DNA from 2 places in the Peribacillus sp. TE19612 genome. Region 2 is predicted to be linked to the other one. Evidence: a T-box and tRNA genes for the amino acid it is inferred to sense, from the RefSeq annotation. Region 2 holds a T-box; the other holds one or more tRNA genes.
The links. A T-box is a leader RNA that pairs with one kind of tRNA and senses whether it is charged. The one in region 2 lies ahead of ACZ9AO_RS04045 (valine--tRNA ligase), so its partner is inferred to be a tRNA-Val.

Region 1: it has a tRNA-Val gene. The T-box ahead of ACZ9AO_RS04045 (valine--tRNA ligase) is inferred to sense a tRNA for this amino acid. The anticodon was not compared.

The regions. Positions count from the first base shown of each region.
Region 1 is NZ_JBWCCL010000011.1:138,703-149,756, reverse strand. It holds gene spoVAE (stage V sporulation protein AE) at 1-305, shown strand, start outside; gene yjcZ (sporulation protein YjcZ) at 408-560, shown strand; gene spoVIF (sporulation-specific transcription regulator SpoVIF) at 674-928, shown strand; gene ACZ9AO_RS19525 (ATP-dependent helicase) at 1,049-3,322, opposite strand; gene ACZ9AO_RS19520 (hypothetical protein) at 3,473-3,769, shown strand; gene ACZ9AO_RS19515 (spore coat protein) at 3,824-4,312, opposite strand; gene ACZ9AO_RS19510 (hypothetical protein) at 4,547-4,810, opposite strand; gene ACZ9AO_RS19505 (GNAT family N-acetyltransferase) at 4,970-5,431, opposite strand; gene ACZ9AO_RS19500 (YjcG family protein) at 5,403-5,918, opposite strand; gene ACZ9AO_RS19495 (alpha/beta hydrolase) at 6,007-6,729, opposite strand; gene ACZ9AO_RS19490 (phosphatidylglycerophosphatase A family protein) at 6,920-7,477, shown strand; gene ACZ9AO_RS19485 (hypothetical protein) at 7,495-7,716, opposite strand; gene ACZ9AO_RS19480 (hypothetical protein) at 8,221-8,706, shown strand; gene ACZ9AO_RS19475 (hypothetical protein) at 8,652-9,263, shown strand; tRNA gene ACZ9AO_RS19470 (tRNA-Val) at 9,549-9,620, shown strand; gene ACZ9AO_RS19465 (GNAT family N-acetyltransferase) at 9,922-10,455, shown strand; gene ACZ9AO_RS19460 (SDR family oxidoreductase) at 10,594-11,054, shown strand, end outside.
Region 2 is NZ_JBWCCL010000002.1:144,893-155,946, forward strand. It holds gene spoVID (stage VI sporulation protein D) at 237-1,628, shown strand; gene ysxE (spore coat protein YsxE) at 1,724-2,794, shown strand; gene ACZ9AO_RS04040 (hypothetical protein) at 2,851-3,042, opposite strand; T-box leader at 3,269-3,497, shown strand; gene ACZ9AO_RS04045 (valine--tRNA ligase) at 3,540-6,191, shown strand; gene ACZ9AO_RS04050 (ATP-grasp domain-containing protein) at 6,248-7,093, opposite strand; gene ACZ9AO_RS04055 (ATP-grasp domain-containing protein) at 7,062-8,003, opposite strand; gene ACZ9AO_RS04060 (bifunctional folylpolyglutamate synthase/dihydrofolate synthase) at 8,102-9,391, shown strand; gene ACZ9AO_RS04065 (prepilin peptidase) at 9,974-10,726, shown strand; gene ACZ9AO_RS04070 (hypothetical protein) at 11,034-11,054, shown strand, end outside.

The sequences.
Region 1 (11,054 bases), on a different contig from region 2:
TCGGCCAGCTTCTTTTCGATGTTGCAAAGCTGACACCGGCACATACGTTAAGCTTGTTCGTTGTAATAGGAGCTGTTCTTGCCGGATTTGACTTATATGAGCCGCTTGTTGACTTTGCCGGTGCCGGAGCAACCATACCGATCGTTTCGTTCGGGAACTCGCTGGTGAATGGGGCTATGATGGAATCGGAAAAACATGGTCTCGTCGGCGTACTGACAGGTATGTTTGAAATTACGAGTTCCGGTATCTCTGCAGCAATCGTCTTTGGATTCATCGGAGCTTTGGTTTTCAGGCCAAAAGGATGAAACCAGCGGAAATAGGCAGCCTGGACTAGGACATGGCCTATACATATTTGTCCAGACCTACATATGTTATCAGTAAGCTTTAGCGAGAGCGAGGTGATATGTATGTTTGGTTTTGGTGGCTACGGTTGTTGTGGCGGCAGCGGTTATGGATACGGCGGCGGTTATGGCGGAGGATACGGTGGCGGCGCTTCCACTTTCGCGATAATCGTTGTATTGTTTATCCTATTGATCATTGTAGGGGCTTCTTTCTGCTAAGGCGTAAAAGGAATGGGCAGAAGAAGCCTATTCCTTTTATTTTTTTTGTATGGGCCTAGCACTTTTTTCTGATAATGCCATAGGATAGGTACAGAAAAGGGAGGGGCTTAAGTATGGATAATAACTTTTTTAAAAACATAGAAGGTAAAACCGGCGTAAATATGAAAGATGTATTAGAATTGGCAAACTCGCTGCAAGGAGCCAACTTCAAAGATGAAACAACGGTTAGAAACGTCATTAAGCGCGTTTCAAAAATAGCGAATAAGCCGGTCAATAAGGAAACGGAAGATAAAATCGTACATTCCATCGTAGCTGAAGGGAATAAACTTGATTTCGGGACGATATCCAATATGATTAATAAAAAATGAAAAAGGGCCTGCTATCATGCAGGCCTTCAGACTGCAGACAAACTTGAAAAAAAGCTAGTTTGCCTGCAGTTTTTTAATTTTAAAAAGTCCATTTGCAAGATTTATAGCGTCGGCTTTTGGTCAAAGCTTCAGGAAACGTGATGGATGGGCAGTCCGTCCGCGTCTAGTTTGCAGGATGGAAAGGTAAAGATCCTTTTTAGCCCTGGTTGCCGCTACATAGAGCAATCGTCTTTCCTCTTCAAGAGGGGATAGTTCCCCTTTTCGGTAAGATTCAAGTGCGAAATCATGAGGAATGCTGCCATCGACAGCAGCAAGGACATATACGGTTTGATATTCAAGCCCTTTGGAACGATGTATGGTGGTAAGCTGTATGGCATCCTTAAAGTGTTTCGATAGCTGTTTAATCTCTTGGACCATCGCAGTCATATGATCGACATGTTCAATGAAAGCGGCAACGGTTGGAAAACGATTTGCCGCCACCTTTAAGTCACGGATGTCATCGGACCCTTTTTCCAGGTTCGCATCATTACCGCGTTTTTTTACATATTCCTGGTATCCTAAATCTTTCTCGATGATCTCTAATGCTACGAGTGGCGACATAATTTTTAAAGACCGAATCTGTCCCGGAATCGTTTTTAATTTTCGTTCTTGAAAAGCATGTCCAGTCTTAACAAAAGCAAATGCATCGATGAAATCACAATCCTGCAATATTGTCATTGCTTTTAACTCTTGTAATATACTTTGCTTTAAGAATAGGGAGGAAAGGACATCTGATGCTGCCTTGCTGTCATGCGGGAACAAACTCAAGCGCATAAAGGCAAGCATGCCGCGAATAACCTTGCGCTGATAAAACGAATCCGCATCCTTTTCAATGACGAATGGCAGATTCGAAGCGGCTAGCCGTTCAAAAATGGCCCTGGACATCGTGTGTGTCCTATACAATACTGCAAAGTCCCCAGGGTTTGCTCCCTTGGATATTTTCTCTTGGATATCGGATACGATCATCGTCGCTTCCAATTCTTCATCATAAGGATAAAATAAAACAGGTGGATTTCCTGAATCATGCTGTGCCCTCATCTTTTTCTCCATCCGGTTCTGGTTTCGCTTGATCAAGCGGTTCGCCGTAGCGACAATTTCATGGGAAGAGCGGTAATTCTCCGTCAGCTTCACCACTTGGGATCGAGGGAAGTCATGATTGAAATTCAAAATATACTTCGGATCGCTTCCACGGAATGAATAGATGGATTGGTCATCATCTCCAACCGCACATACATTTTTTGAATCAGCAGATAGGAGTTTTATCAATTCATATTGAACTTTATTAATATCCTGAAACTCATCGACCAAAAAATAGTTAAACCTTTGCTGATATTTCTTTAAAAATTCCGGATTATTTTTAAAAAATACATAACAGCCTACAAGCATATCATCGAAATCATACTTCCCTGTTTGCTGTTTATATTCTTCATATTTCTTATATAAATGTAAACAGGATTTCTCCCAATCGTCCTTAGGCTGGATATCTTCCGGAAAAGCCAATGAGTTTTTCCATAGTCCAATTTGTTGAAGGGCCTGATCATATGCAAATTCCTTATCATCAAGTTCCAATTCCCTGCCAGCCTGTTTCAATACCTTTTCTTTTTCCCACTCCCACTTCAATAGGAAATCACGCTGCCATTTGGCTGGTTCATGGAAAATCAGGATTTTATAAAAGATGCTATGAAATGTCCCGCTAACGATTTGAGAAACAAGGGAAGGAGTCATATTGGGATAGCCGAGCAGACGCTGCTGCATTTCCTTTGCGGATTTCGCCGTAAATGTTACAAGCATGATACTTTTTGGATCAATCTTTTTCACTGAGAGCATATAGGCAGTACGTACTGTCAATACGCGGGTTTTCCCGCTGCCTGCTCCTGAAAGGACAAGGATGGGTCCATCGATCGACATTGCCGCCTTGAGTTGCTCTGCATCGAGAACAGCCCCTGAAGAGGATAATTCTTGAAAGTATGGTTCCTCTGATTGTGCCAGGTCATATGTTTTATCTGAATATTTCGGATTGCCGGTTATGGGACGGCTTTTAAGGAAAGGTTCAGTAATGGTTTTCGTTTCAGTAATGGTTCGTGATGTAGGAATTCTAAAACCATTCTGTTCCATATATTCTAATGGCTTATCTTTATTTATTGATTCTGAAATTGGCATTTCACAGGGTCCCTGCGATGGGTCGCTATGATAAAAATAAGGTGTCTCATGGATTCCAATAAATAATTTCACTGGTTTATGACAAATGATACAAGAAAGCTGATCACGTTTTCCCTTTTCAAAAAGTGTCTGCAGCTCACCAGCTGAAACGGTATGTAAATGTACGATTTCATTGCCAGATTTTGCTTGATTCATATAAATGGATACCTCTAATCTATTAAAAATATCGGCAATACTCATCATACCAGAAGATTAGGAAAAAAGAATGTGGAAATCATGTTTAAATATTGTTTAGGCAGGGTAATTAAATGACAACATAACTATTTCATATAAGGAGGGGTTACTATGGGATATATAGCACCTGTCACACAATTTGATTATATTCAATATGCCAACCGGACGGTCGAAGCTGCAGGGAAAGTAAGAATTGTTAAAGGAGCGGCACCCATTCAACCCATCCGTTTTGATCAGGTGTTGGAAAGGGAAAGGGAAAGCGTTGAAGGATTACACCAAATTCAAGATAATGATCGGGTAGGTACATATGGAGCAGGCTCATATAAACATGAAATAGGCAGGAGCGTCAGGAAAGATTTAACGCCTGGAATGACAGGAAAAGGCAGGTTCATCAACGAAATTGTCTAGTACCTCCAGAAAGACAAAAGAGGACACGTGAAGTGTCCTTTTTGTGTTGATTTCTTAAAGAATGTCTATTTCCACGATTAGGGCTAACAATAGTTGCAATAAAAGTTGGATGTTAAGAGCGATTTGTGCATCAGTTGTTGTAATGTCGATATCACGGCTGTTTTCAACAATTGTTTTTTGGCGCGTGATTTGTTTAACATTAGAAGATTGGATTAATTGTTGAGTGATCTTGTCAGCATTATCAGCATCTGCAACGGAAATGCTTACGATGACCGCAATTGCAGCTTGTAGAGCAGCTTGTAGTGAGAGGGCCGCTTTAACATCCGTTGAAGTGATATTTACATTACAAGAATCTTTAATGTAAATAAGTTCTTCAGAAAGCTGAACTTGATTATTATCCTGTCTTGCATCTTGGTCAATCTTTGTGTCATCGTCGTTACAGAATCCTGAAAGGGGATGTCTGGAAGCGGAATCTAGAGCCGACCATGACCTTTCAGAGTCATCATGTGTGTTACAATTGCTACGATATACATTTTGGTTCATGTTGTTTTTTCCTCCTTAGGTTTTATTCCCTATTAAAATATGCTTTGATGGTTAATCGGGTTGGACGAATAAATCAGTTCATTCGTCTATTTTTTAAAATACTTAGAGAAAGTATTAGTGTGTGGGGGATGAATAATAAAGAAGCTGGAGCTTTAGGAATGAAATGTAAGTGCTGCTATGTCTCGGTTTACTTATTTCTCGCCAGCAAGTAAGGTGATTAGGTGATATGGTGCGTCATTTATCTTTGGAATCCGTGAATTTGTTGTGAATGGAATTGGTAACTGGATTAACATCATGTTCCGTGATGTTCTTTTCTTGGTTTATGATTTTTAGTGATTGCTCTTGTAAATAACGAACGGTTTCTTTAAGGTTGTTTCTCTCTTTTTCAGTTAGATCGACCTTTTCCTTTTTGAAACCATGCTTTCTCAAAGTCCTCGAAACCAGCAGTTCCATCAGTCTTTTTTGAGACTCATCCAGGTTAAAATCATTGTTACCCATAAAATTTTCCCTCCTTCTTGCTTTCTATATATAGACTATGTATTTTTGATGAGATTGCCATTGAACGGAAATGGTTTTTTTCATAAAACGATAATTTAAGTCCATGAACGAACAAAAAAAGCTGTCCAATCAGAAGACTGAAAGGACAGCTTTTTTATATCATAAAATGGTTTTCTTCATCGTTTTATGAGGAATGCCAGCATCCATGAATTCGTCGGAAACGATCTCATACCCTAATTTTGAATAAAAAGGGATGGCATGCACTTGGGAATCAAGCTTCAATTGTGGCACTTCCTGCTGGATTGCGTATTCCTCAATAGCATTCATGATCATGGCGCCGGCACCATTCTTACGGCCCGATGATAGTACACAAATGCGCTGTACTTTACCGATGTTGTCAATGACCCTGAAGCGGCCGGCACCGATTGGCTGATGCTGCTCATCATATAAAACGAAATGTGTGGACTCTTTTTCATATTCATCGATCTCTTCTTCAAGAGGGACGTTTTGTTCTTGGACGAACACTTTTCTTCGAATCATATATGCGTTTTCAAGCTCTTGGCTGTTCTCTGCGATTTTTACAAACACGAAATCATTCAGCTCCCAATCTAAATGTTTCATAAACGGTCCATGCCCCGTCTTCAAGTTGATACAGCAAGTGAACTCGTTTCACCTCTTCTTCATGGCTGATGTCAAGCATGCTTAATTGGCCTAAAACATCAGAATGCTCATTATCGGATAAATCTTGAGCGATCGTAATATGCGGGACAAATGCATGTTCACTTTCACTTTTTATGAAATCCTCATTGTTAAGTGCATCATGCAGCTCTTGAAGCCCTTCGGATAATTCTACTTTGAAATAAATAGTATTGCTTACGGGTTGGAAAGACTTCGTTTTGGTTACGCTCATCGTAAAAGGCCTGCATTTTTGAGCAATGACTTTTAATTGTTCCGCGATTGTTGAAATTTCCATATCCGTCGCTTCGAACGTTGGTTTAAGCGTTAGATGCGGTGGTATGAAAGCATATTTCGTATCATACCGTTTGCGATAGGAGTTAGCTAAATCTTGAAGTTTTTTTGAAGGGAAAATTGCAACACCATATTTCATAAATAAAACCTCCTGATATTTTTTATTGTTGTATTATAGTTGGACATGTTTTTTCTTGAAACCATCCCAAACAGATGATTTCGAGTAATTAGAACATTTCCAATAGTGCTCGTTTCAAATCTGCCTGCCAGTATTTCCAGGTATGATTACCTTCAAATTCTTCATAGAAGCAAGGAAATCCTTTTTGGTTTATTAATTTATGCAATTCCCTATTTGGTTCTATGAAGTTTGCCTTATTGCCATCCGTCGTCGGTACATCTGTTTCACCCGTCCCGATCACATGGTAAAGTTCGAGGAGATGCGGATCCTCAAAATTACGTACAGCATCCATTACTGCTTCATTGGCAAGCGGGGACTGCATGATGCATTTCCCGAATGTATGCGGATACTGCAAAGCGGCCAATAAAGAAACTGTACCGCCTAGAGAGTCACCGATCAAAGTTCGACCATGTCCCATTTGATAGGTTGGGAATTCATCATCTAAAAACGGGACTAGTTCATGGGCAAGAAAACGTATGTATGCAATGTGCTGTTCCCCGTCCGGATGATATTTGCGCCTGCGGTCAAAGCGGTCTTTATAAGGAATTCCGACAATGATGATATTCTCGATCTCATCATTCCCTAACAGTTCATCTGCTACCCGACCGATTCGGCCCATTTGAAAATAATCACGGCCATCCTGAGCAATCACAAGCGAATATTTATACAATGGCGAATAATTAGCAGGCAAGTAGACAAGCAATTCCAATTCTTCTGCTAAAGCTTCGCTTTTAAACATGTACTCTTTAATTGTGCCTTTGCGTAAACTCATTCTCCCGCACCTCAATGATAATTAATAATGAAAAACAACTTACTTGATTATTTTAGCATAGCCTTGCAACTTTTTCCCGCGACAAGAATTTGGAATATAAAATTTTCGTTATATTTTCTAAAAATTTAAATTATAAGGTGCTATAATACAAGGATATAGAAAAATAATACAAAAAAAGGTGGCGAATAAAATGGCAGATGTACACGTGCACAGCAGGGAAGTGACAAAGGCGGCTAAACGAACATTATTGGAGCGTGGTGTCAGTGTGGAGGCAATTGCAAAAATCGTTTATGAATTGCAGTTCCCGTACAAAGCTGATCTTAAGCTGGAGGAATGCATCCACAGCGTTGAGCGTGTCCTGTTGAAAAGGGAAATTCAACATGCCATTTTAGTCGGTGTGGAGCTGGATAAACTGGCAGAGCAAAAAAAACTATCAGAACCCCTGCAATCGATTGTTGAATCAGATGAAGGGCTATTCGGAGTGGATGAAACGATTGCCTTTGGTGCAGTACTCGGTTACGGAAGCATTGCTGTAACGACCTTTGGCCATTTGGATAAAAATAAAATAGGCGTCATACACGAACTTGATAAGAAGCAAGAAGGAATCGTGCATACCTTCCTGGATGATATCGTTGCAAGCATTGCCGCGAGTGCCGCCTCAAGGTTAGCTCATCGTCTGAGAGATGAAGAAGAATCGTTAACTGAAGAGGAAAAGGACATCCAGGAAGAAGAAGAGTTAATAGGTTGAACCTTGAAGAGCAATCTTCAGCCAGACCTGTAAAACCTGGCCTTAATGAGGCGGGCAGAAAGGATGTTGGCTACTTTAAATGTCCGTTTTGTCTGCCTTAGAAAACAGAATGCGTGAATATGGCCTGGATAAATTTCAAGCACCTGGATTTTCCGTTGCGTAATCTTACCTTGTTCGGAGAGATAAATTATTTCTAATGGAGCATTTTCTTCCATATGTTTACGAAGTATATATTTCATTCCCAGTCACTCCTTTGCTGACTTGCTTGCTAACATTATATGCGAACATATGTTTTGTATGCAAGTGAAAAGGGAACCTTGGTTCTGTTTTGTTGTGAGGGTAAATGGAAGAAGATGAAATTATAACTTTTTTAATAAAATATGTATACTAACAAAAAAACAAAAAACATCAACCAAAACTGAAGTGCGATTATACCTCACCTCATTTTCAGATTGAGAATAAAGAATCTGTTTCCCCGATTATATCCACAAAAATCCCTTCCTTATTGTTAACGACCACCTTCTTAATAAGATATAAAATCCAGTAGATTTTTGCTGTTTGAGTTGGATTTATTTTCAAATTTGTAACATATGTACAAACATCTTTTCTTTTAATGAATAAAATAACCTGAAAATAAAAAAAGAAAAAGGTGATTATAATTAAAAATCATTATTCCATTTCACATTGTAATTCCTTTATAGACACCACATATCTTAATAAGAAATGTGTGCAAAAGAAACCGGATGATTGTCATAGCTGTCATAAGAAACACAATGACTGTATTTGTCATCAAAAGAAACAGGATGATTGTCATAGCTGCCATAAGAAACACAATGTCTGTATTTGTCACCAAAAGAAACCGGATGATTGTAATAGCTGCCATAAGAAACACAATGTCTGTATTTGCCACCAAAAGAAACCGGATGATTGTCATTGCTGTCATAAGAAACACAATGACTGTATTTGTCATCAAAAGAAACCGGATGATTGTCACTGCTGTCATAAGAAACACAATGACTGTATTTGTGAGCAAAAGAAAGATGATGACTGTCATTTGTGCCATAAGAAACATAATGACTGTATTTGTCATCAAAAGAAACCAGATGATTGTCATTGTTGTCATAAAAAACACAGTGACTGTATTTGTGAGCAAAAGAAAACCGATGACTGTCATTTGTGCCATAAGAAACATAATGACTGTCACTGTGACAATAAGAAACATAATCTAGTAAGAGCCTCTGCGTTCAGGGCTAATAAGAACACACCACAACTTTACGAAGCAGCGTTAACTCCCTCTGTAAAAGTTTTATTCCAAACTGAACAGTTTGATTTAGCAGATGAATATAATCCGCACATATCAACATTTATTCCAACTAAGGATGGAATTTATGAGATAACAGCAAAAGTCTCGTTTTGTCCGTCAAAAAGGAAAAGCGATGATTCCTCAAAAAACAAAAAAGATAATTGCAAATGTGATTATTGCAGTAAAAATAGTTGCAACTGTGATTATTGCAGAAAACATCATTCTTCAAAAGACAAAAAAAAGAATTCTTCAAAAGAAGGATATGTCGCATCCATTTCCATTAACGTAAATGGAGATAATTTAGATATTGTTAATGACTTCTTGAAGAAATCAAGACCTATTGGACTATCGGTTACTACAATCCTTCAGTTACAAGCAGGAGATCGGGTACAAGTATTATTTAGCGCAGATGCAAACGGAGAAATTTTAGCAGAAGCATCTTTAACAAACTTTCAGGCTGCTAGATTCCCTTCTCCAATGTAAAGATCTTTCTGCTTTAGCCTTAGATTGAGTAAATGGACATCATATTTGTTAATTAAAGTTGAGTAAATGTATGATTAGGAGCCTTGGATTCTATTCCGAGAAATTTTTGGGGTAAAATCGAACTTTCAGGGATTAACTCCTAAGACCACACTTTACGGAAAAAAACTTTTTTAGCAAAACTACTTGTTTTATTTTGAATACCACTATATAATAAATATTGTTCAGAAAAGAAGTCAGCAACTAAGTAAGTTTTAAACCAAGCTCTAAAGAGCTTGATTTACATACGACTTGTTAGCTCAGTGGGAGAGCACTTCCTTGACAGGGAAGGGGTCGTGGGTTCGAATCCCTCACAGGTCATCAACTTCCAAAGGCTCAAATCCTTGATATCACAAGGGTTTGGGTCTTTTTTGTTTTTAAAGATATAGTTCATTTTGTATTATTTACTCAATTGGTGGCGTAATGGTGGCGGATTGAGAAGGATTTAAACGTACTACAGGTCAATTATTTGTAATAATCGTGTGCTTTACTTTAAAAAGGGAGGTTGCTGAGGCAGCCTTTTTCTTATTGCACCACCGGGGCAGTTTAGTTCTATAAGAAACCTAATTACATTTATGGTATTATATGTAATAACAATATATAGAGCCTGGGGGAGTTATTAATGTTTCCAATATTAGAGACAGAAAGACTTATACTAAAAGAAATAACAAAAGAGGATGCAAAAGGTATTTTTGCTTGTTTTTCTAATAACGATGTAACACGTTATTATGGACAAGAAACATTACATAGTATAGAACAAGCAGAGAAGTTCGTTGACTTCTTTTCAAAAAACTACAATGAAAAAAGAGGCATACGCTGGGGGATTGAAAGAAAAGAGACAAAAGGCATAATTGGAACAATTGGCTTTAATGCTTGGTTACCTAAACATAAAAGAGCAGAAATAGGGTACGAAATCCATCCAGAGCAGTGGAGAAAAGGATATGTTTCAGAAGCAATATCTAAAGTTCTTTCATATGGTTTTGATGTTATGGATTTAACTCGTATAGGTGCTGTTGTATTTATTGATAATGAAGCATCTAATAGTTTACTAACTAAAATTGGTTTTCAAAAAGAGGGAGTTTTGAAGAAATATATGTATCAAAATGGTGAAGCACACGATACCTATGTCTATTCATTATTTGAAAGTAATAAGTAATTAAAGTTCTTCAGCCAATGGGTGCGTTAGCTGAAAATCAGAGCTGTCTTTATGGCAGCTTTTTCTTTATGCACCTATCTGGGCAGGTTAGTGAAGGATTAAGACTTAAATTTACTTTTGAAATGGAGGAATATTATAATGGACCAAATAAAAGGGAAAATTGCAATTATTACGGGCGTAAGCCGTCTGAAAGGGATTGGAGCTGCTATTTGTAATGAGTTAGCTGAATCGGGTTATCATATATTTTTTACTTATTGGACGGAATATGATAAAAAAATGCCTTGGAGCATTGAATTAGATGAGCCCATGAAATTAAAAGAAGAATTACTAAAAAAAGGTATTGAGGTATCATGTATGGAGTTGGATTTAACTCAACATGATGCACCTGAACAACTTATAAATAAAGTTTCTGAACAACTTGGTAAACCTGATATCTTGATTAATAACGCAGCATACTCAACTAACAACGATTTTTCTAATATAACTGCCGAAGAATTAGATAAACATTACATGGTAAATGTTCGTGCAACGACACTATTAAGTAGTAAATTTGCTCAAAGGTTTGATAAGAAATCAGGTGGAAGAATAGTCAATATTAC
Region 2 (11,054 bases):
GAAAGCAAAATTAATAGGCCGTTGCGAATTAATATGGCGGTAGGTCGAGTCGGATTTTTCAAGCTGAATGTTATTCCCGCTTTATTTTAGCCTGAAAATTGAACCTCCTTCTTTTAAAAGGTTCAGGGAATACCTAAGGAGTGCTGCAAATGAAATTAAGGAATAAACAGCTTCCTGTCTTCATAGATTGATATTGGTATAGGTACCGTTTCATGAAGCTGAAAGGAGGAGTTGTCTTGTCGCAAGAAAATGAATCGTATTTACGATTTTCTTTAGAGGAATCCGTTTGGTTCCAGAAGGGACAGGAAGTGGCTGAGCTATACTCGATTTCCCTTGATCCAAATGTGTCGATTCAAGAAAGTGATCAATATGTTTTTATACGAGGCTCGTTAGATTTAAGCGGTGAATACAAAGACTCGCAAAATGGTGAAGAAGAGGAGTTTTCGCAGACCTTTTTGCCAAAAGCGGTTCAAAAGGTCGAGAGGCATCCCAATGGACTTAATGAGTTCACACACCGTTTTCCGGTTGATATAACGATTCCGAATAATCGGATTGCCTCTTTGGATGAGGTCGATGTCTCGATTCAAAGCTTTGACTATGCCATGCCAGAGCATAACTGCCTGAAATTGCAGGCGGACCTTTTGATAACCGGAATCTATAATGATTCATATGTGGAAGAACGGTTTGATACTGAGCAGGAAGTTGGGGAAACGGAGGATCAGGAAGAAACGGATGGGGAAAATGAGTCATATATTCCTTATGCAGCTGCAGTGCCGCCAATCCCGGATTTTCAGCCCGTTTTCCGTGATGAGGAGGAAGAAGAGTTATACGCGCCTTTTACTGCAGAGTCAAAACGGGTTTCTGAAGCAAATGAAGAAGAAGAAGAGGAACCGATTTATTTAAGCGATCAGCATAATGCTCCCGTTTTTGAAATTCCCGTTTCACCATATCCTGAAGAGGAGGAATGGGAAACGGAAGTGCATAGACAGGAAGAAGTCGAAGCTGTAGAGGAAGAAGTAATTGGTGATCCGCCTGACTCCACGGAAAAGGTACCTTTCATGGGAGAGGCAAAATTGGAGGAAGAACCAAGCAGGCAGGATTCCTTGGAGATTCCTAGAGTGACATTTATAGAAGAAGAACCAAGTCAAGCAACCAATCATCAAAGTAGCCCAGTTTCAAATGTAGAAACCGAGGATGTCATCCGGCAGGAAGACGATGCCGTTGCAGCGGGTCCTATCCTTAATGAGAATGTGAAGGTGGAGCAGGAAGAGGAATCCAATTCGTCCATAAGCGATCTATTCAAAAAGAGGGAAAGGCCTGCGCCTCCGGCTAAGGAGGGTAAGAATTTCAAAGGCAGGAAACAAGCAGCGGAACGTGATGAAAAAGAAATGGCCGATCAGGATGAAAAGCAGCTTTCCATCATGGATTTATTCGGACGGAAACAAGAAGAAGAACTGGTAAGGATGAAGGTTTGCATTGTTCAGCAAGGGGAAACGCTTGATGACTTGGCTCAGCGATATGATGTTACGGTTCAATCGATACTTTTCAGCAATGAATTGGAGTCGAATCAGAACGTCCATGAAGGGCAAGTCATTTATATACCGAAGGCGGTTGCGTATAAGAATTGACCGGGACAGAGAGCAGGGCATATGCTCTGCTCCTGTTTTTTAAATGCTAGAGGAATCGGATTGTTTAGTTTTTTTAGAGAAAGTGAGTGAGTCTCGTGAGGGAAAACGAGAATCAGCAGCCTGCCAATCGGGATCGGGACACGGAGACCGTATTGAAGGAATATGCCATGTATGTACAATATATTGAGGACTTTGGGCGTGTAAAAAAAGTATACAGTGATCGCGGTACATTTGCCTTGAAATCCATGTTACCGCATAACGGCATTGATTTTATCAAAAATGTTCAAAAACTGTATCATCGCGGCTATAATCGAATCGTTCCCATTTATCAAACGATGGATCAGCGTTACGCCGTTCTTCATAATGGACGTTTGTATTACCTGATGCCCTGGCTCAATGATGAAAGGGACGGGGAGCGCGATGAAAAGCATAAGCAATTGTTCAGGGAGCTTGCTCGGATGCATACACTTTCCGTTAAGGAAATACAAGTGGATATTGAGGAACGGGAAGCCCATTATGAGCGGACGCTTGATGCCTGGAATAACGAAAAGGAATTTATAGAAGAGTATATTGTCAGCTGTGAAAAGAAGTGGTATATGTCTCCATTCGAACTGACGGTTTGTTCTTTCTACACTGATATTTCACAGGCGCTGAAGTACTCGATCAAGAAGTTTGAAACCTGGTATGAAAAAACGAAGGATAGTGAAAAGGTTCGAACCGTGGTAACGCACGGAAAGGTTTCTTTGAAGCATTTCGTTTATGATGAGCGGGGATATGGCTACTTCATCAATTTTGAGAATTCGAATACGGCTCCGCCGCATTTCGATTTACTGCCATTTCTCGTTAAATCGGCCAGGACCTATCCTGTCCAATGCGATGACTGTGTTGACTGGCTATATAACTATTTTCGTTATTTTCCGTTAAAAGAAGAAGAATTACTGCTCATGCAAAGTTATCTGGCATTCCCTGGATCAGCTTTGGAATTAGTGAAGGGTTATTCCGATGGCAGGGGCCATCGTTCAGAGCTTGATAATGTTACTCAACTGCAGCGGCAATTTTGGCTATTGAAAAATATTGAATATATGGTGATGAGAATCGAAGAAATCGAACAGAAGAAAAAGGCCGCTGCCGAGGCTGCCAAAGAAGAACAATCACCCCCAAGCTAAATATACATGATTGGATCATCTCCAGTCATGTATATTTTTTTGCTGTAAGGGAATAATTAAATCCATTCGAAATACAAAGACATGGCCAGGAAAATAAACGCGATAAGCAGGAGCATATCGAAGAAAGTCGGGAAAATCAGCGTACGTAATCCTTGGAATACGATAAAGGGGACGATGAACTGCTGGCAGACACCGCGGAATTTTTTCACCCAAGGCGGTAAAGTATAGGGAGTATATCTTCGCTTCATATTATTACCTTCCTTTTTAGGACTTCTTATATTCTATGGGTGGGCAGTGAAAAAGGTGAAACAGCCGTCACATTCACTGTTCCTGGAGGATAAAATAAAGAAAATGAACATGAATGCATCAAATGGGATGATTCCTGAGAAAGTAAGCGAAAAGATGATTGACTGGAGCCCCATGTTTTTTGTACTATATACTATATGCATTCAATGTTTTTACATATGAATATAAATCAATGCAAAGACCGGAAATAGTAAGATGAAATGCACTTTTCAGAGAGGAAACCAAATTGGTGCGAGGTTTCCAGGCAGCAGCATCCGAAGTCGTCCGCGAGCAGTCTTCGTGAACTTCTTAGTAGCGAAGGCCGGTGAAGAGCCGTTATCCGATTTGAGAGCCGAAAGGGATTTTTTTCTTTTTCGGAAAAAAGGTGGCACCGCGAACAACTTCCTTCGTCCTTTTGTGATGATGGAAGTTTTTTTTATGCCCAAAAGGAGGAAATGATATGGAAGAGAACCAAATTTCAATGCCGACTAAATATGATCCGCAGACGATAGAGAAAGGCCGCTACAAATGGTGGCTTGATGGAAAGTTTTTCGAAACGACAGGTGACGATAAAAAAGAACCATATACGATTGTCATCCCGCCGCCTAACGTTACAGGTAAGCTGCATCTTGGCCACGCTTGGGATACGACACTTCAAGATATATTGACACGCATGAAAAGGATGCAGGGCTATGATGTTTTATGGTTACCAGGCATGGACCATGCCGGTATCGCCACTCAAGCGAAAGTAGAACAGAAACTTCGTGCGGATGGCGTGAGCCGTTATGACCTTGGGCGTGAAAAATTCGTGGAAGAGACATGGAAATGGAAAGAGGAATATGCGAGCCATATCCGTGAACAATGGTCAAAGCTAGGTCTTGGACTTGATTATACACGTGAACGTTTCACTCTGGATGAAGGGCTTTCAAAAGCAGTACGCGAAGTGTTCGTTTCGCTTTATAACAAGGGCTTGATTTATCGCGGCGAATACATCATCAACTGGGATCCATCAACGAAAACGGCGTTATCCGATATCGAGGTTATTTACAAAGATGTGCAGGGCGCATTTTACCATATGAAATATCCATTGGTTGACGGATCGGGTGAAATTGAAATTGCCACCACCCGTCCAGAAACGATGCTTGGCGATACTGCTGTTGCTGTACACCCTGAAGATGACCGTTATAAACACTTGATCGGCAAAAAGGTCCGCTTGCCAATTACAGGCCGGGAAATCCCGATTGTCGGTGATGATTATGTCGATATGGAATTCGGTTCAGGCGCGGTCAAAATTACTCCTGCTCATGACCCGAATGACTTCGAAATCGGGAACCGTCACGATTTGGAGCGCATCCTTGTCATGCATGAAGATGGCTCGATGAATGAAAAGGCCGGTAAATATGAAGGCATGGACCGTTTTGAATGCCGTAAGCAAATCGTCAAGGACCTTCAGGAAGAAGGAGTACTCTTCAAAATCGAAGATCACCTTCACTCAGTAGGCCATTCAGAGAGAAGCGGTGCTGTTGTTGAACCATATCTTTCGACGCAATGGTTCGTTAAAATGCAGCCGCTGGCTGATGCTTCCGTTGAGCTTCAAAAAGGAACCGATGAGGAAAAAGTTCATTTCGTACCGGACCGTTTCGAGAAAACGTACCTGCATTGGATGGAAAATATCCGCGACTGGTGCATTTCCCGTCAGCTTTGGTGGGGTCACCGGATTCCCGCCTGGTACCATAAAGAAACAGGTGAAGTGTATGTAGGTCATGAAGAGCCTGCGGACGCTGAAAACTGGGAACAAGATACAGATGTCCTTGATACATGGTTCAGCTCGGCATTATGGCCGTTCTCGACTATGGGCTGGCCTGACAAGGACAGTGTCGATTTCCAACGTTACTATCCAACCGGGGCACTTGTGACAGGCTATGATATTATTTTCTTCTGGGTATCGAGGATGATTTTCCAAGCTCTTGAGTTCACAGGTGAACGACCATTTGAAGATGTGCTGATCCACGGTCTGGTTCGTGACGAACAGGGGCGCAAGATGAGTAAATCGCTTGGCAATGGTGTCGATCCGATGGATGTCATCGATCAATACGGTGCCGATTCCCTGCGTTACTTCTTATCTACGGGCAGCTCGCCAGGCCAGGACCTCCGTTATAGTACGGAAAAAGTCGAAGCAGTTTGGAATTTCTCCAATAAGATTTGGAACGCATCCCGTTTTGCTTTGATGAACATGAATGGCATGACGTATGACGAAATCGATTTAAGTGGTGAGAAGTCTGTGGCCGATAAGTGGATCTTGACGCGTTTGAATGAAACGATTTCCAACGTAACCAGACTTGCGGACCGTTATGAGTTTGGTGAAGTGGGCCGTGTGCTATACAACTTCATTTGGGATGACTTCTGTGACTGGTATATTGAAATGGCGAAGCTTCCGCTATATGGAGAAGACGAAGCGGCTAAGAAAACGACGCGCTCGATCTTGGCGTATGTACTGGATAATACAATGAGATTGTTACACCCGTTCATGCCGTTCATTACCGAAGAAATCTGGCAGAACCTACCGCATCAAGGTGAGTCCATCACTGTTGCCGCTTGGCCGGAAGTGAATGAAGAGTTGACAGATACAGCTGCAGCCGAGGAAATGAAGCTGCTTGTTGAAATCATCCGCTCCGTCCGTAATATCCGTGCTGAGGTGAACACACCGCTAAGCAAAAAAATCAATTTGATTTTAAAAGCGAAAGATGAGGCCATCTTAGCGACATTACAGAAAAACAGCAGCTATATCGAGCGTTTCTGTAATCCTGAACAATTGACGATCGGAATCGAAGTCGAAGAGCCTGCTCAAGCCATGACAGCTGTCGTAACTGGTGTAGAACTAATCCTTCCGCTTACAGGACTGATCAATATTGACGAAGAAGTGAAACGTCTTGAAAAAGAACTCGACAAACTTAATAAAGAAGTTGAGCGTGTACAGAAGAAATTAGGCAACGAGGGCTTCGTTAAAAAGGCGCCGGCAAGCGTCATCGAAGAAGAACGTGCCAAGGAAAAAGACTATAGCGAAAAACGCGACTCTGTAATCCACAGGATCAGCGAACTGAAACAACTGTAAAACAAAAGGATGAACCAGCTTGAAGCCGGTTCATCCTTTTTCTGTTTAAAAGCTATTTAAGAAGAGGATATGCTTTCTTTTATGAATGTAAGGTACTCCCATACGATATTCATATCACTTAGTGCACTTAGTGTCCGGCTCCCGACGACATCCTCAATTTCGTTCAGCATGAGGCTGCCATCTTCGGCAAATATGAAATCGATACCGACCAGGCCGAAATCAAATGACCTCATTACTCTTTCAACAAGGGCTAATTCAGCTGCAGTCAGCTCATATAGCGAAGCCGATCCGCCCAGCGTATAATTTGCCTTGAAACTGGAAGCGGATTCCCTGAGTACAGCAGCCTTCACTTTATTACCAACCACAAAAACGCGGATATCCCTACCGAATAAGCCAGGTTTTTGGACTATCCAATTCCCATCATTCAGTTGGGCAAGATCATCGGCATGCTCGATTAGAAATACTTGTTTCCCGCCGCGGCCGCTAGTTTCTTTAGCAATGAAAGGGAGCTCCATGTCATTGGCACTCGGCTTTCCGTTACAATAAACGGTATCGGCCATTGGAATCCCCAGCGAGGACAAATATTGATGCGTCTTTGCTTTGTCATTCGCGATTTCCGATACGAAGGAGGAGTTAAAGCAAGCAATCCCCAATTGCTCAAGTTGCTTTGTAAAAAAAGGATCGATGGTCCGGACGATGGCAAAGTCCGGCAATGAAATTGGCTGCATCTCATGTTCAACATATAACTTGTTGAAACGATGACCGATCCTAAGGTCTTCCCGAAAGTGAAAGTGTAAATCAAGATCAAGCTTACTGGCTTCGTCAAGCATCCAATCTATGTATCCTTTATTTTTCAAGGCATCCTCACGGTTATAAATCAACCAGCCTGCTTGTTTTTTCATCAGATGCACTTCCTTTTCCTAATTCTTTCAAGATATGATCGAACATGCTATCGGCGATGTTGATGCCTGTACATTCATAAATGTTCAATAAATGCGAATTTGAATTCACTTCGCACAAAAGCGGACCTTCTTCACCAAACAGCAAATCGACGCCAGCGAAGTCGGCACCCAGAATTTGCGCACATCGAATGGCAAGTTGTGCTTCTTCACTGGTGGGGATATATGGTGCAGCCTGCCCCCCGGCAGTCATATTAGCTCGGAAGTCCTGCTCGGAATGACGTTGCATCGCTGCTATGACTTGATTGCCCACGACATTCACGCGAATATCCCGACCTTTACTGTGCTCGATGAATTCCTGGATGATAAATGGTTTGTGGCCAAGATCACGGATCGTCTTTAGTAACTCATCCTCTGTTTGGATTAAATATACTTGTTCCCCAAAAGAACCGTAAGCTTCCTTAACGATAAGAGGATACCCGAGTTCATTGCCGATTTGGATAAAAGCATCCATATTGACCCTTTCAATCCCTTCGTACGTAAAAGGGGGAAATATGGTTTTCGGCATCGGTATCCCATGCCCTGTTAAGGCTTGATGTGTTTTTGCTTTGCTGTCGCATATATCGATTGCTGCACTGCTGTTATATACGGGGATGCCGAGCAATTCCAAATGGCGCGCCAAATGAATGTCTTTATCCATGAACAGAACAAAATCCGGCAGCTTATCAAAGGTTCCTTTAAGCAGCGGCACTCCTTTTTCGATTATGGGCATGAGATCTGAATTGCGGATAAGGGTTGCCATGATATCTTTTCTTTCAGCCGCCTCTTTAATGAACAAAGCTAAACTGGAAAACTTATCATGCTGTAAATAGCCGTTGACGACAATCCAACAGCGGAAATCTGAAGGTTTCATGGTAAAACACTACCTTTCATCTAGGTTAATCGTTCATATATTGATAAAATAATCTTAACGCATAAGAGCGGTATAAAGAAAGAGGAGGCTTCACGATAATGGTTACAACCATGAAAGAAATCAATCAATTTTTTGAACGGCGCCAAGTTCAATTGGGCATGAATTTTGGCCTGTCACGGATGGAAACTTTGTTAACTGAATTAGGCGACCCGCACAAGGAGCTAAAGTATATTCACATTGCAGGGTCCAACGGGAAAGGATCGACACTGCAATATATTAAAGAAATTCTGCTTGCCCAAGGGATTCGGGTCGCTTCCTTCACATCTCCTTATTTAATACGGATGAATGAACAGCTGAAGGTGAATGAGGATGAAATCAGTGATCAGGATTTCATCGATGTCTTCCGGAAGCTTTGGCCGATCATCCATGAGATGGACAGTAAGGGGAATGGTCCCACTCAGTTCGAAATTTTGACTGCCATGGCATTCTCTTATTTTAGCAAAAAGGAAGTCGATTTGGTTTTGATGGAAACCGGTTTGGGAGGCAGGCTTGATACAACGAATGTCATCCAGCCGTTTCTTTCGATCATTACCTCGATCTCTTTGGAACATACGAACATCCTGGGTAACACACTTGGGGAAATTGCTTTTGAGAAGGCAGGCATCATAAAAAGCGGGGCGCCGATCATCAGCGGAGTCACAGCCGGGGAACCAGCAAAAGTAATTGAAGAAAAGGCGTCAGCTCTAGGCGTACCTTATTACCAATTGGGTAAAGAATTTCGTGTTAGCGATATGAAGCAAAGTGAACGTGGGCAAAGTTTCTCATTTTCGCTTGCCGACAGGTCAATCGAAAATGTGGAAATGCAGATGCTGGGCCGTCATCAAATGGAGAATGCGGCACTGGCCATTGCTGCAGTCATTGTAGGAATGGAAAATATCGATGAAAAAAGCATCCTTGAAGGAATAGGGGCAGCGAAATGGGATGGACGCTTTGAAAAAATATCGGATGAGCCATTGGTGATCATTGATGGTGCACATAATCCTGCTGGCATCGACGTACTGAAGGAAACGCTAAAAGTGCATTACCCCGGCTATAAGTACCGATTCGTATTCAGTTCATTTAAAGATAAAAACTATTCCGAGATGCTTCATGGACTGGAAACGGGGGCGATGGAAATCATCATTACCGAATTCGACCACGAACGGGCGGCGGATGCGAAAACGCTTTATGAAAAATGCAGTCATCCAAATAAAAGTATAAATAAGGATTGGCAGGCGGCGATAACGGAAGGCAGAAGGAAAACGGGGGATAAAGAGATTCTTGTCATTACAGGGTCCCTTCATTTCCTTTCACTTGTGAGGGAGTTCCTAATCAGAGAAGATGCCTAAAGGATGTGCATTACCGTAATGAGGCATTTTATCATGGAAACCAAAGCAAAAGCGGTTTGCCTACAGTAGGGGGTTTGTGCAATTTAAACGTTGATTGGAACGTAAGGCACTCGCTTTCCGCGGGCGGTCAGCCCTCGGCGCCTTTGCGCCTGCGGGGTCTCCTCTGGACTCGCTTTTCCCGCAGGAGTCTCGAACACCCGCTCCAATCAACTTTGTTTTAACTTTTATAGAGAACCCCTTTGCCAAAAGTCTTTATTGTTTTCGTGAAATTGAGGCTGTCATTGACTTCACTTTCATTTATGATTTGGTGAAAGATATGTATTCAAAGGTCCTTTTCTCTTGTTAACAGAGCTTCTTGAAAAGAAAAAACTCCAATAGAGTGATTGATAACAAATCACCTAGTTTATTTGTTAAAATATGTTTATATATTGCATTCCATATGAATGTTGAATAGTGGGATCTGCTTAATAAAATGACGGGAGGGATGAGCATGAAGAACCCAATGGTTAATTACATAGCGGAAGGGACTTTTATATCAGGGTTTCAAAGAAAGGCAATCGAATCCTCATGCACTTTGTATAAATGATGGCTATCCATATCTATCTCTTCGTATTGGGCTTAATTTTAGGCTCATTCTTTAACGTTGTCGGTTTAAGTGTTCCAGCTGGTCATTCATTCGCGAATCGTCGCTCCGCCTGCCCTTCTTGCGGGCGTACATTGACATTCTTCGAGTTGATACCGGTTATTTCTTATATGTTGCAAGTCGGTAAATGCCGGGGCTGTAAAGCAAGGATATCCCCCCTTTATCCGGCCGTGGAAATGCTGACCGGTGTTTTGTTTGCCTCTGCTCCGATATTCCTTGGCTGGTCGGGCGAACTGTTGGTTGGCTGGATATTGATTTCATTATTTATGATCATCTTCGTGACTGATGTCGCCTATATGCTCATACCCGATAAAATACTGCTTTTCTTTATAGTGATTTTTATTGTTTTAAGAGTCTCATTTCCACTGACGCCCTGGTGGGATTCAATTGTCGGGGCAGCGGTTGGTTTTAGCCTGCTGTTATCAATCGCGGTCGTGAGTAAGGGTGGCATGGGTGGCGGTGATATCAAGCTGTTTGCAGTGATTGGCTTCGTATTGGGAATGAAAATGGTGCTGTTATCGTTGCTTTTTGCGTGCTTTTATGGGGCATTGCTTGGCATCATCGGGTTGCTGACCGGAATCTTAAAAAAGAAAACCCTTATTGCTTTCGGACCGTATATCGTTTTTGGGACATTGACTGCTTATTTTTGGGGCGATTCGCTATTACATTGGTATGTAACATTTTTAAGATGAGCTTAAAGGACCATCCTGATCCAAGAGGAATTTGTCAAAAATCACCTGTACAATGGCTCAGTAGGGAACCATCCCCATTTGGAGGCAAGAGATTATGAAATGATAGAGGGATGTATGTAATTGGTGAGAGTGATATGGAATGGTTTCATGAAGCAATAGTACCAGTACCTGGAATTCCTTTTTTGTTACCCATATATGAATAGGGAAATTTGACGAAACCTATTAATGACAAGACGACAAAAGTCTTGTTATTTTTTTTTACCTCTATGTTAGGATGAAAAAAATGATCTGGAGGGGAGGAAAAAAATTGGGCAAGCCGGAACAAAGC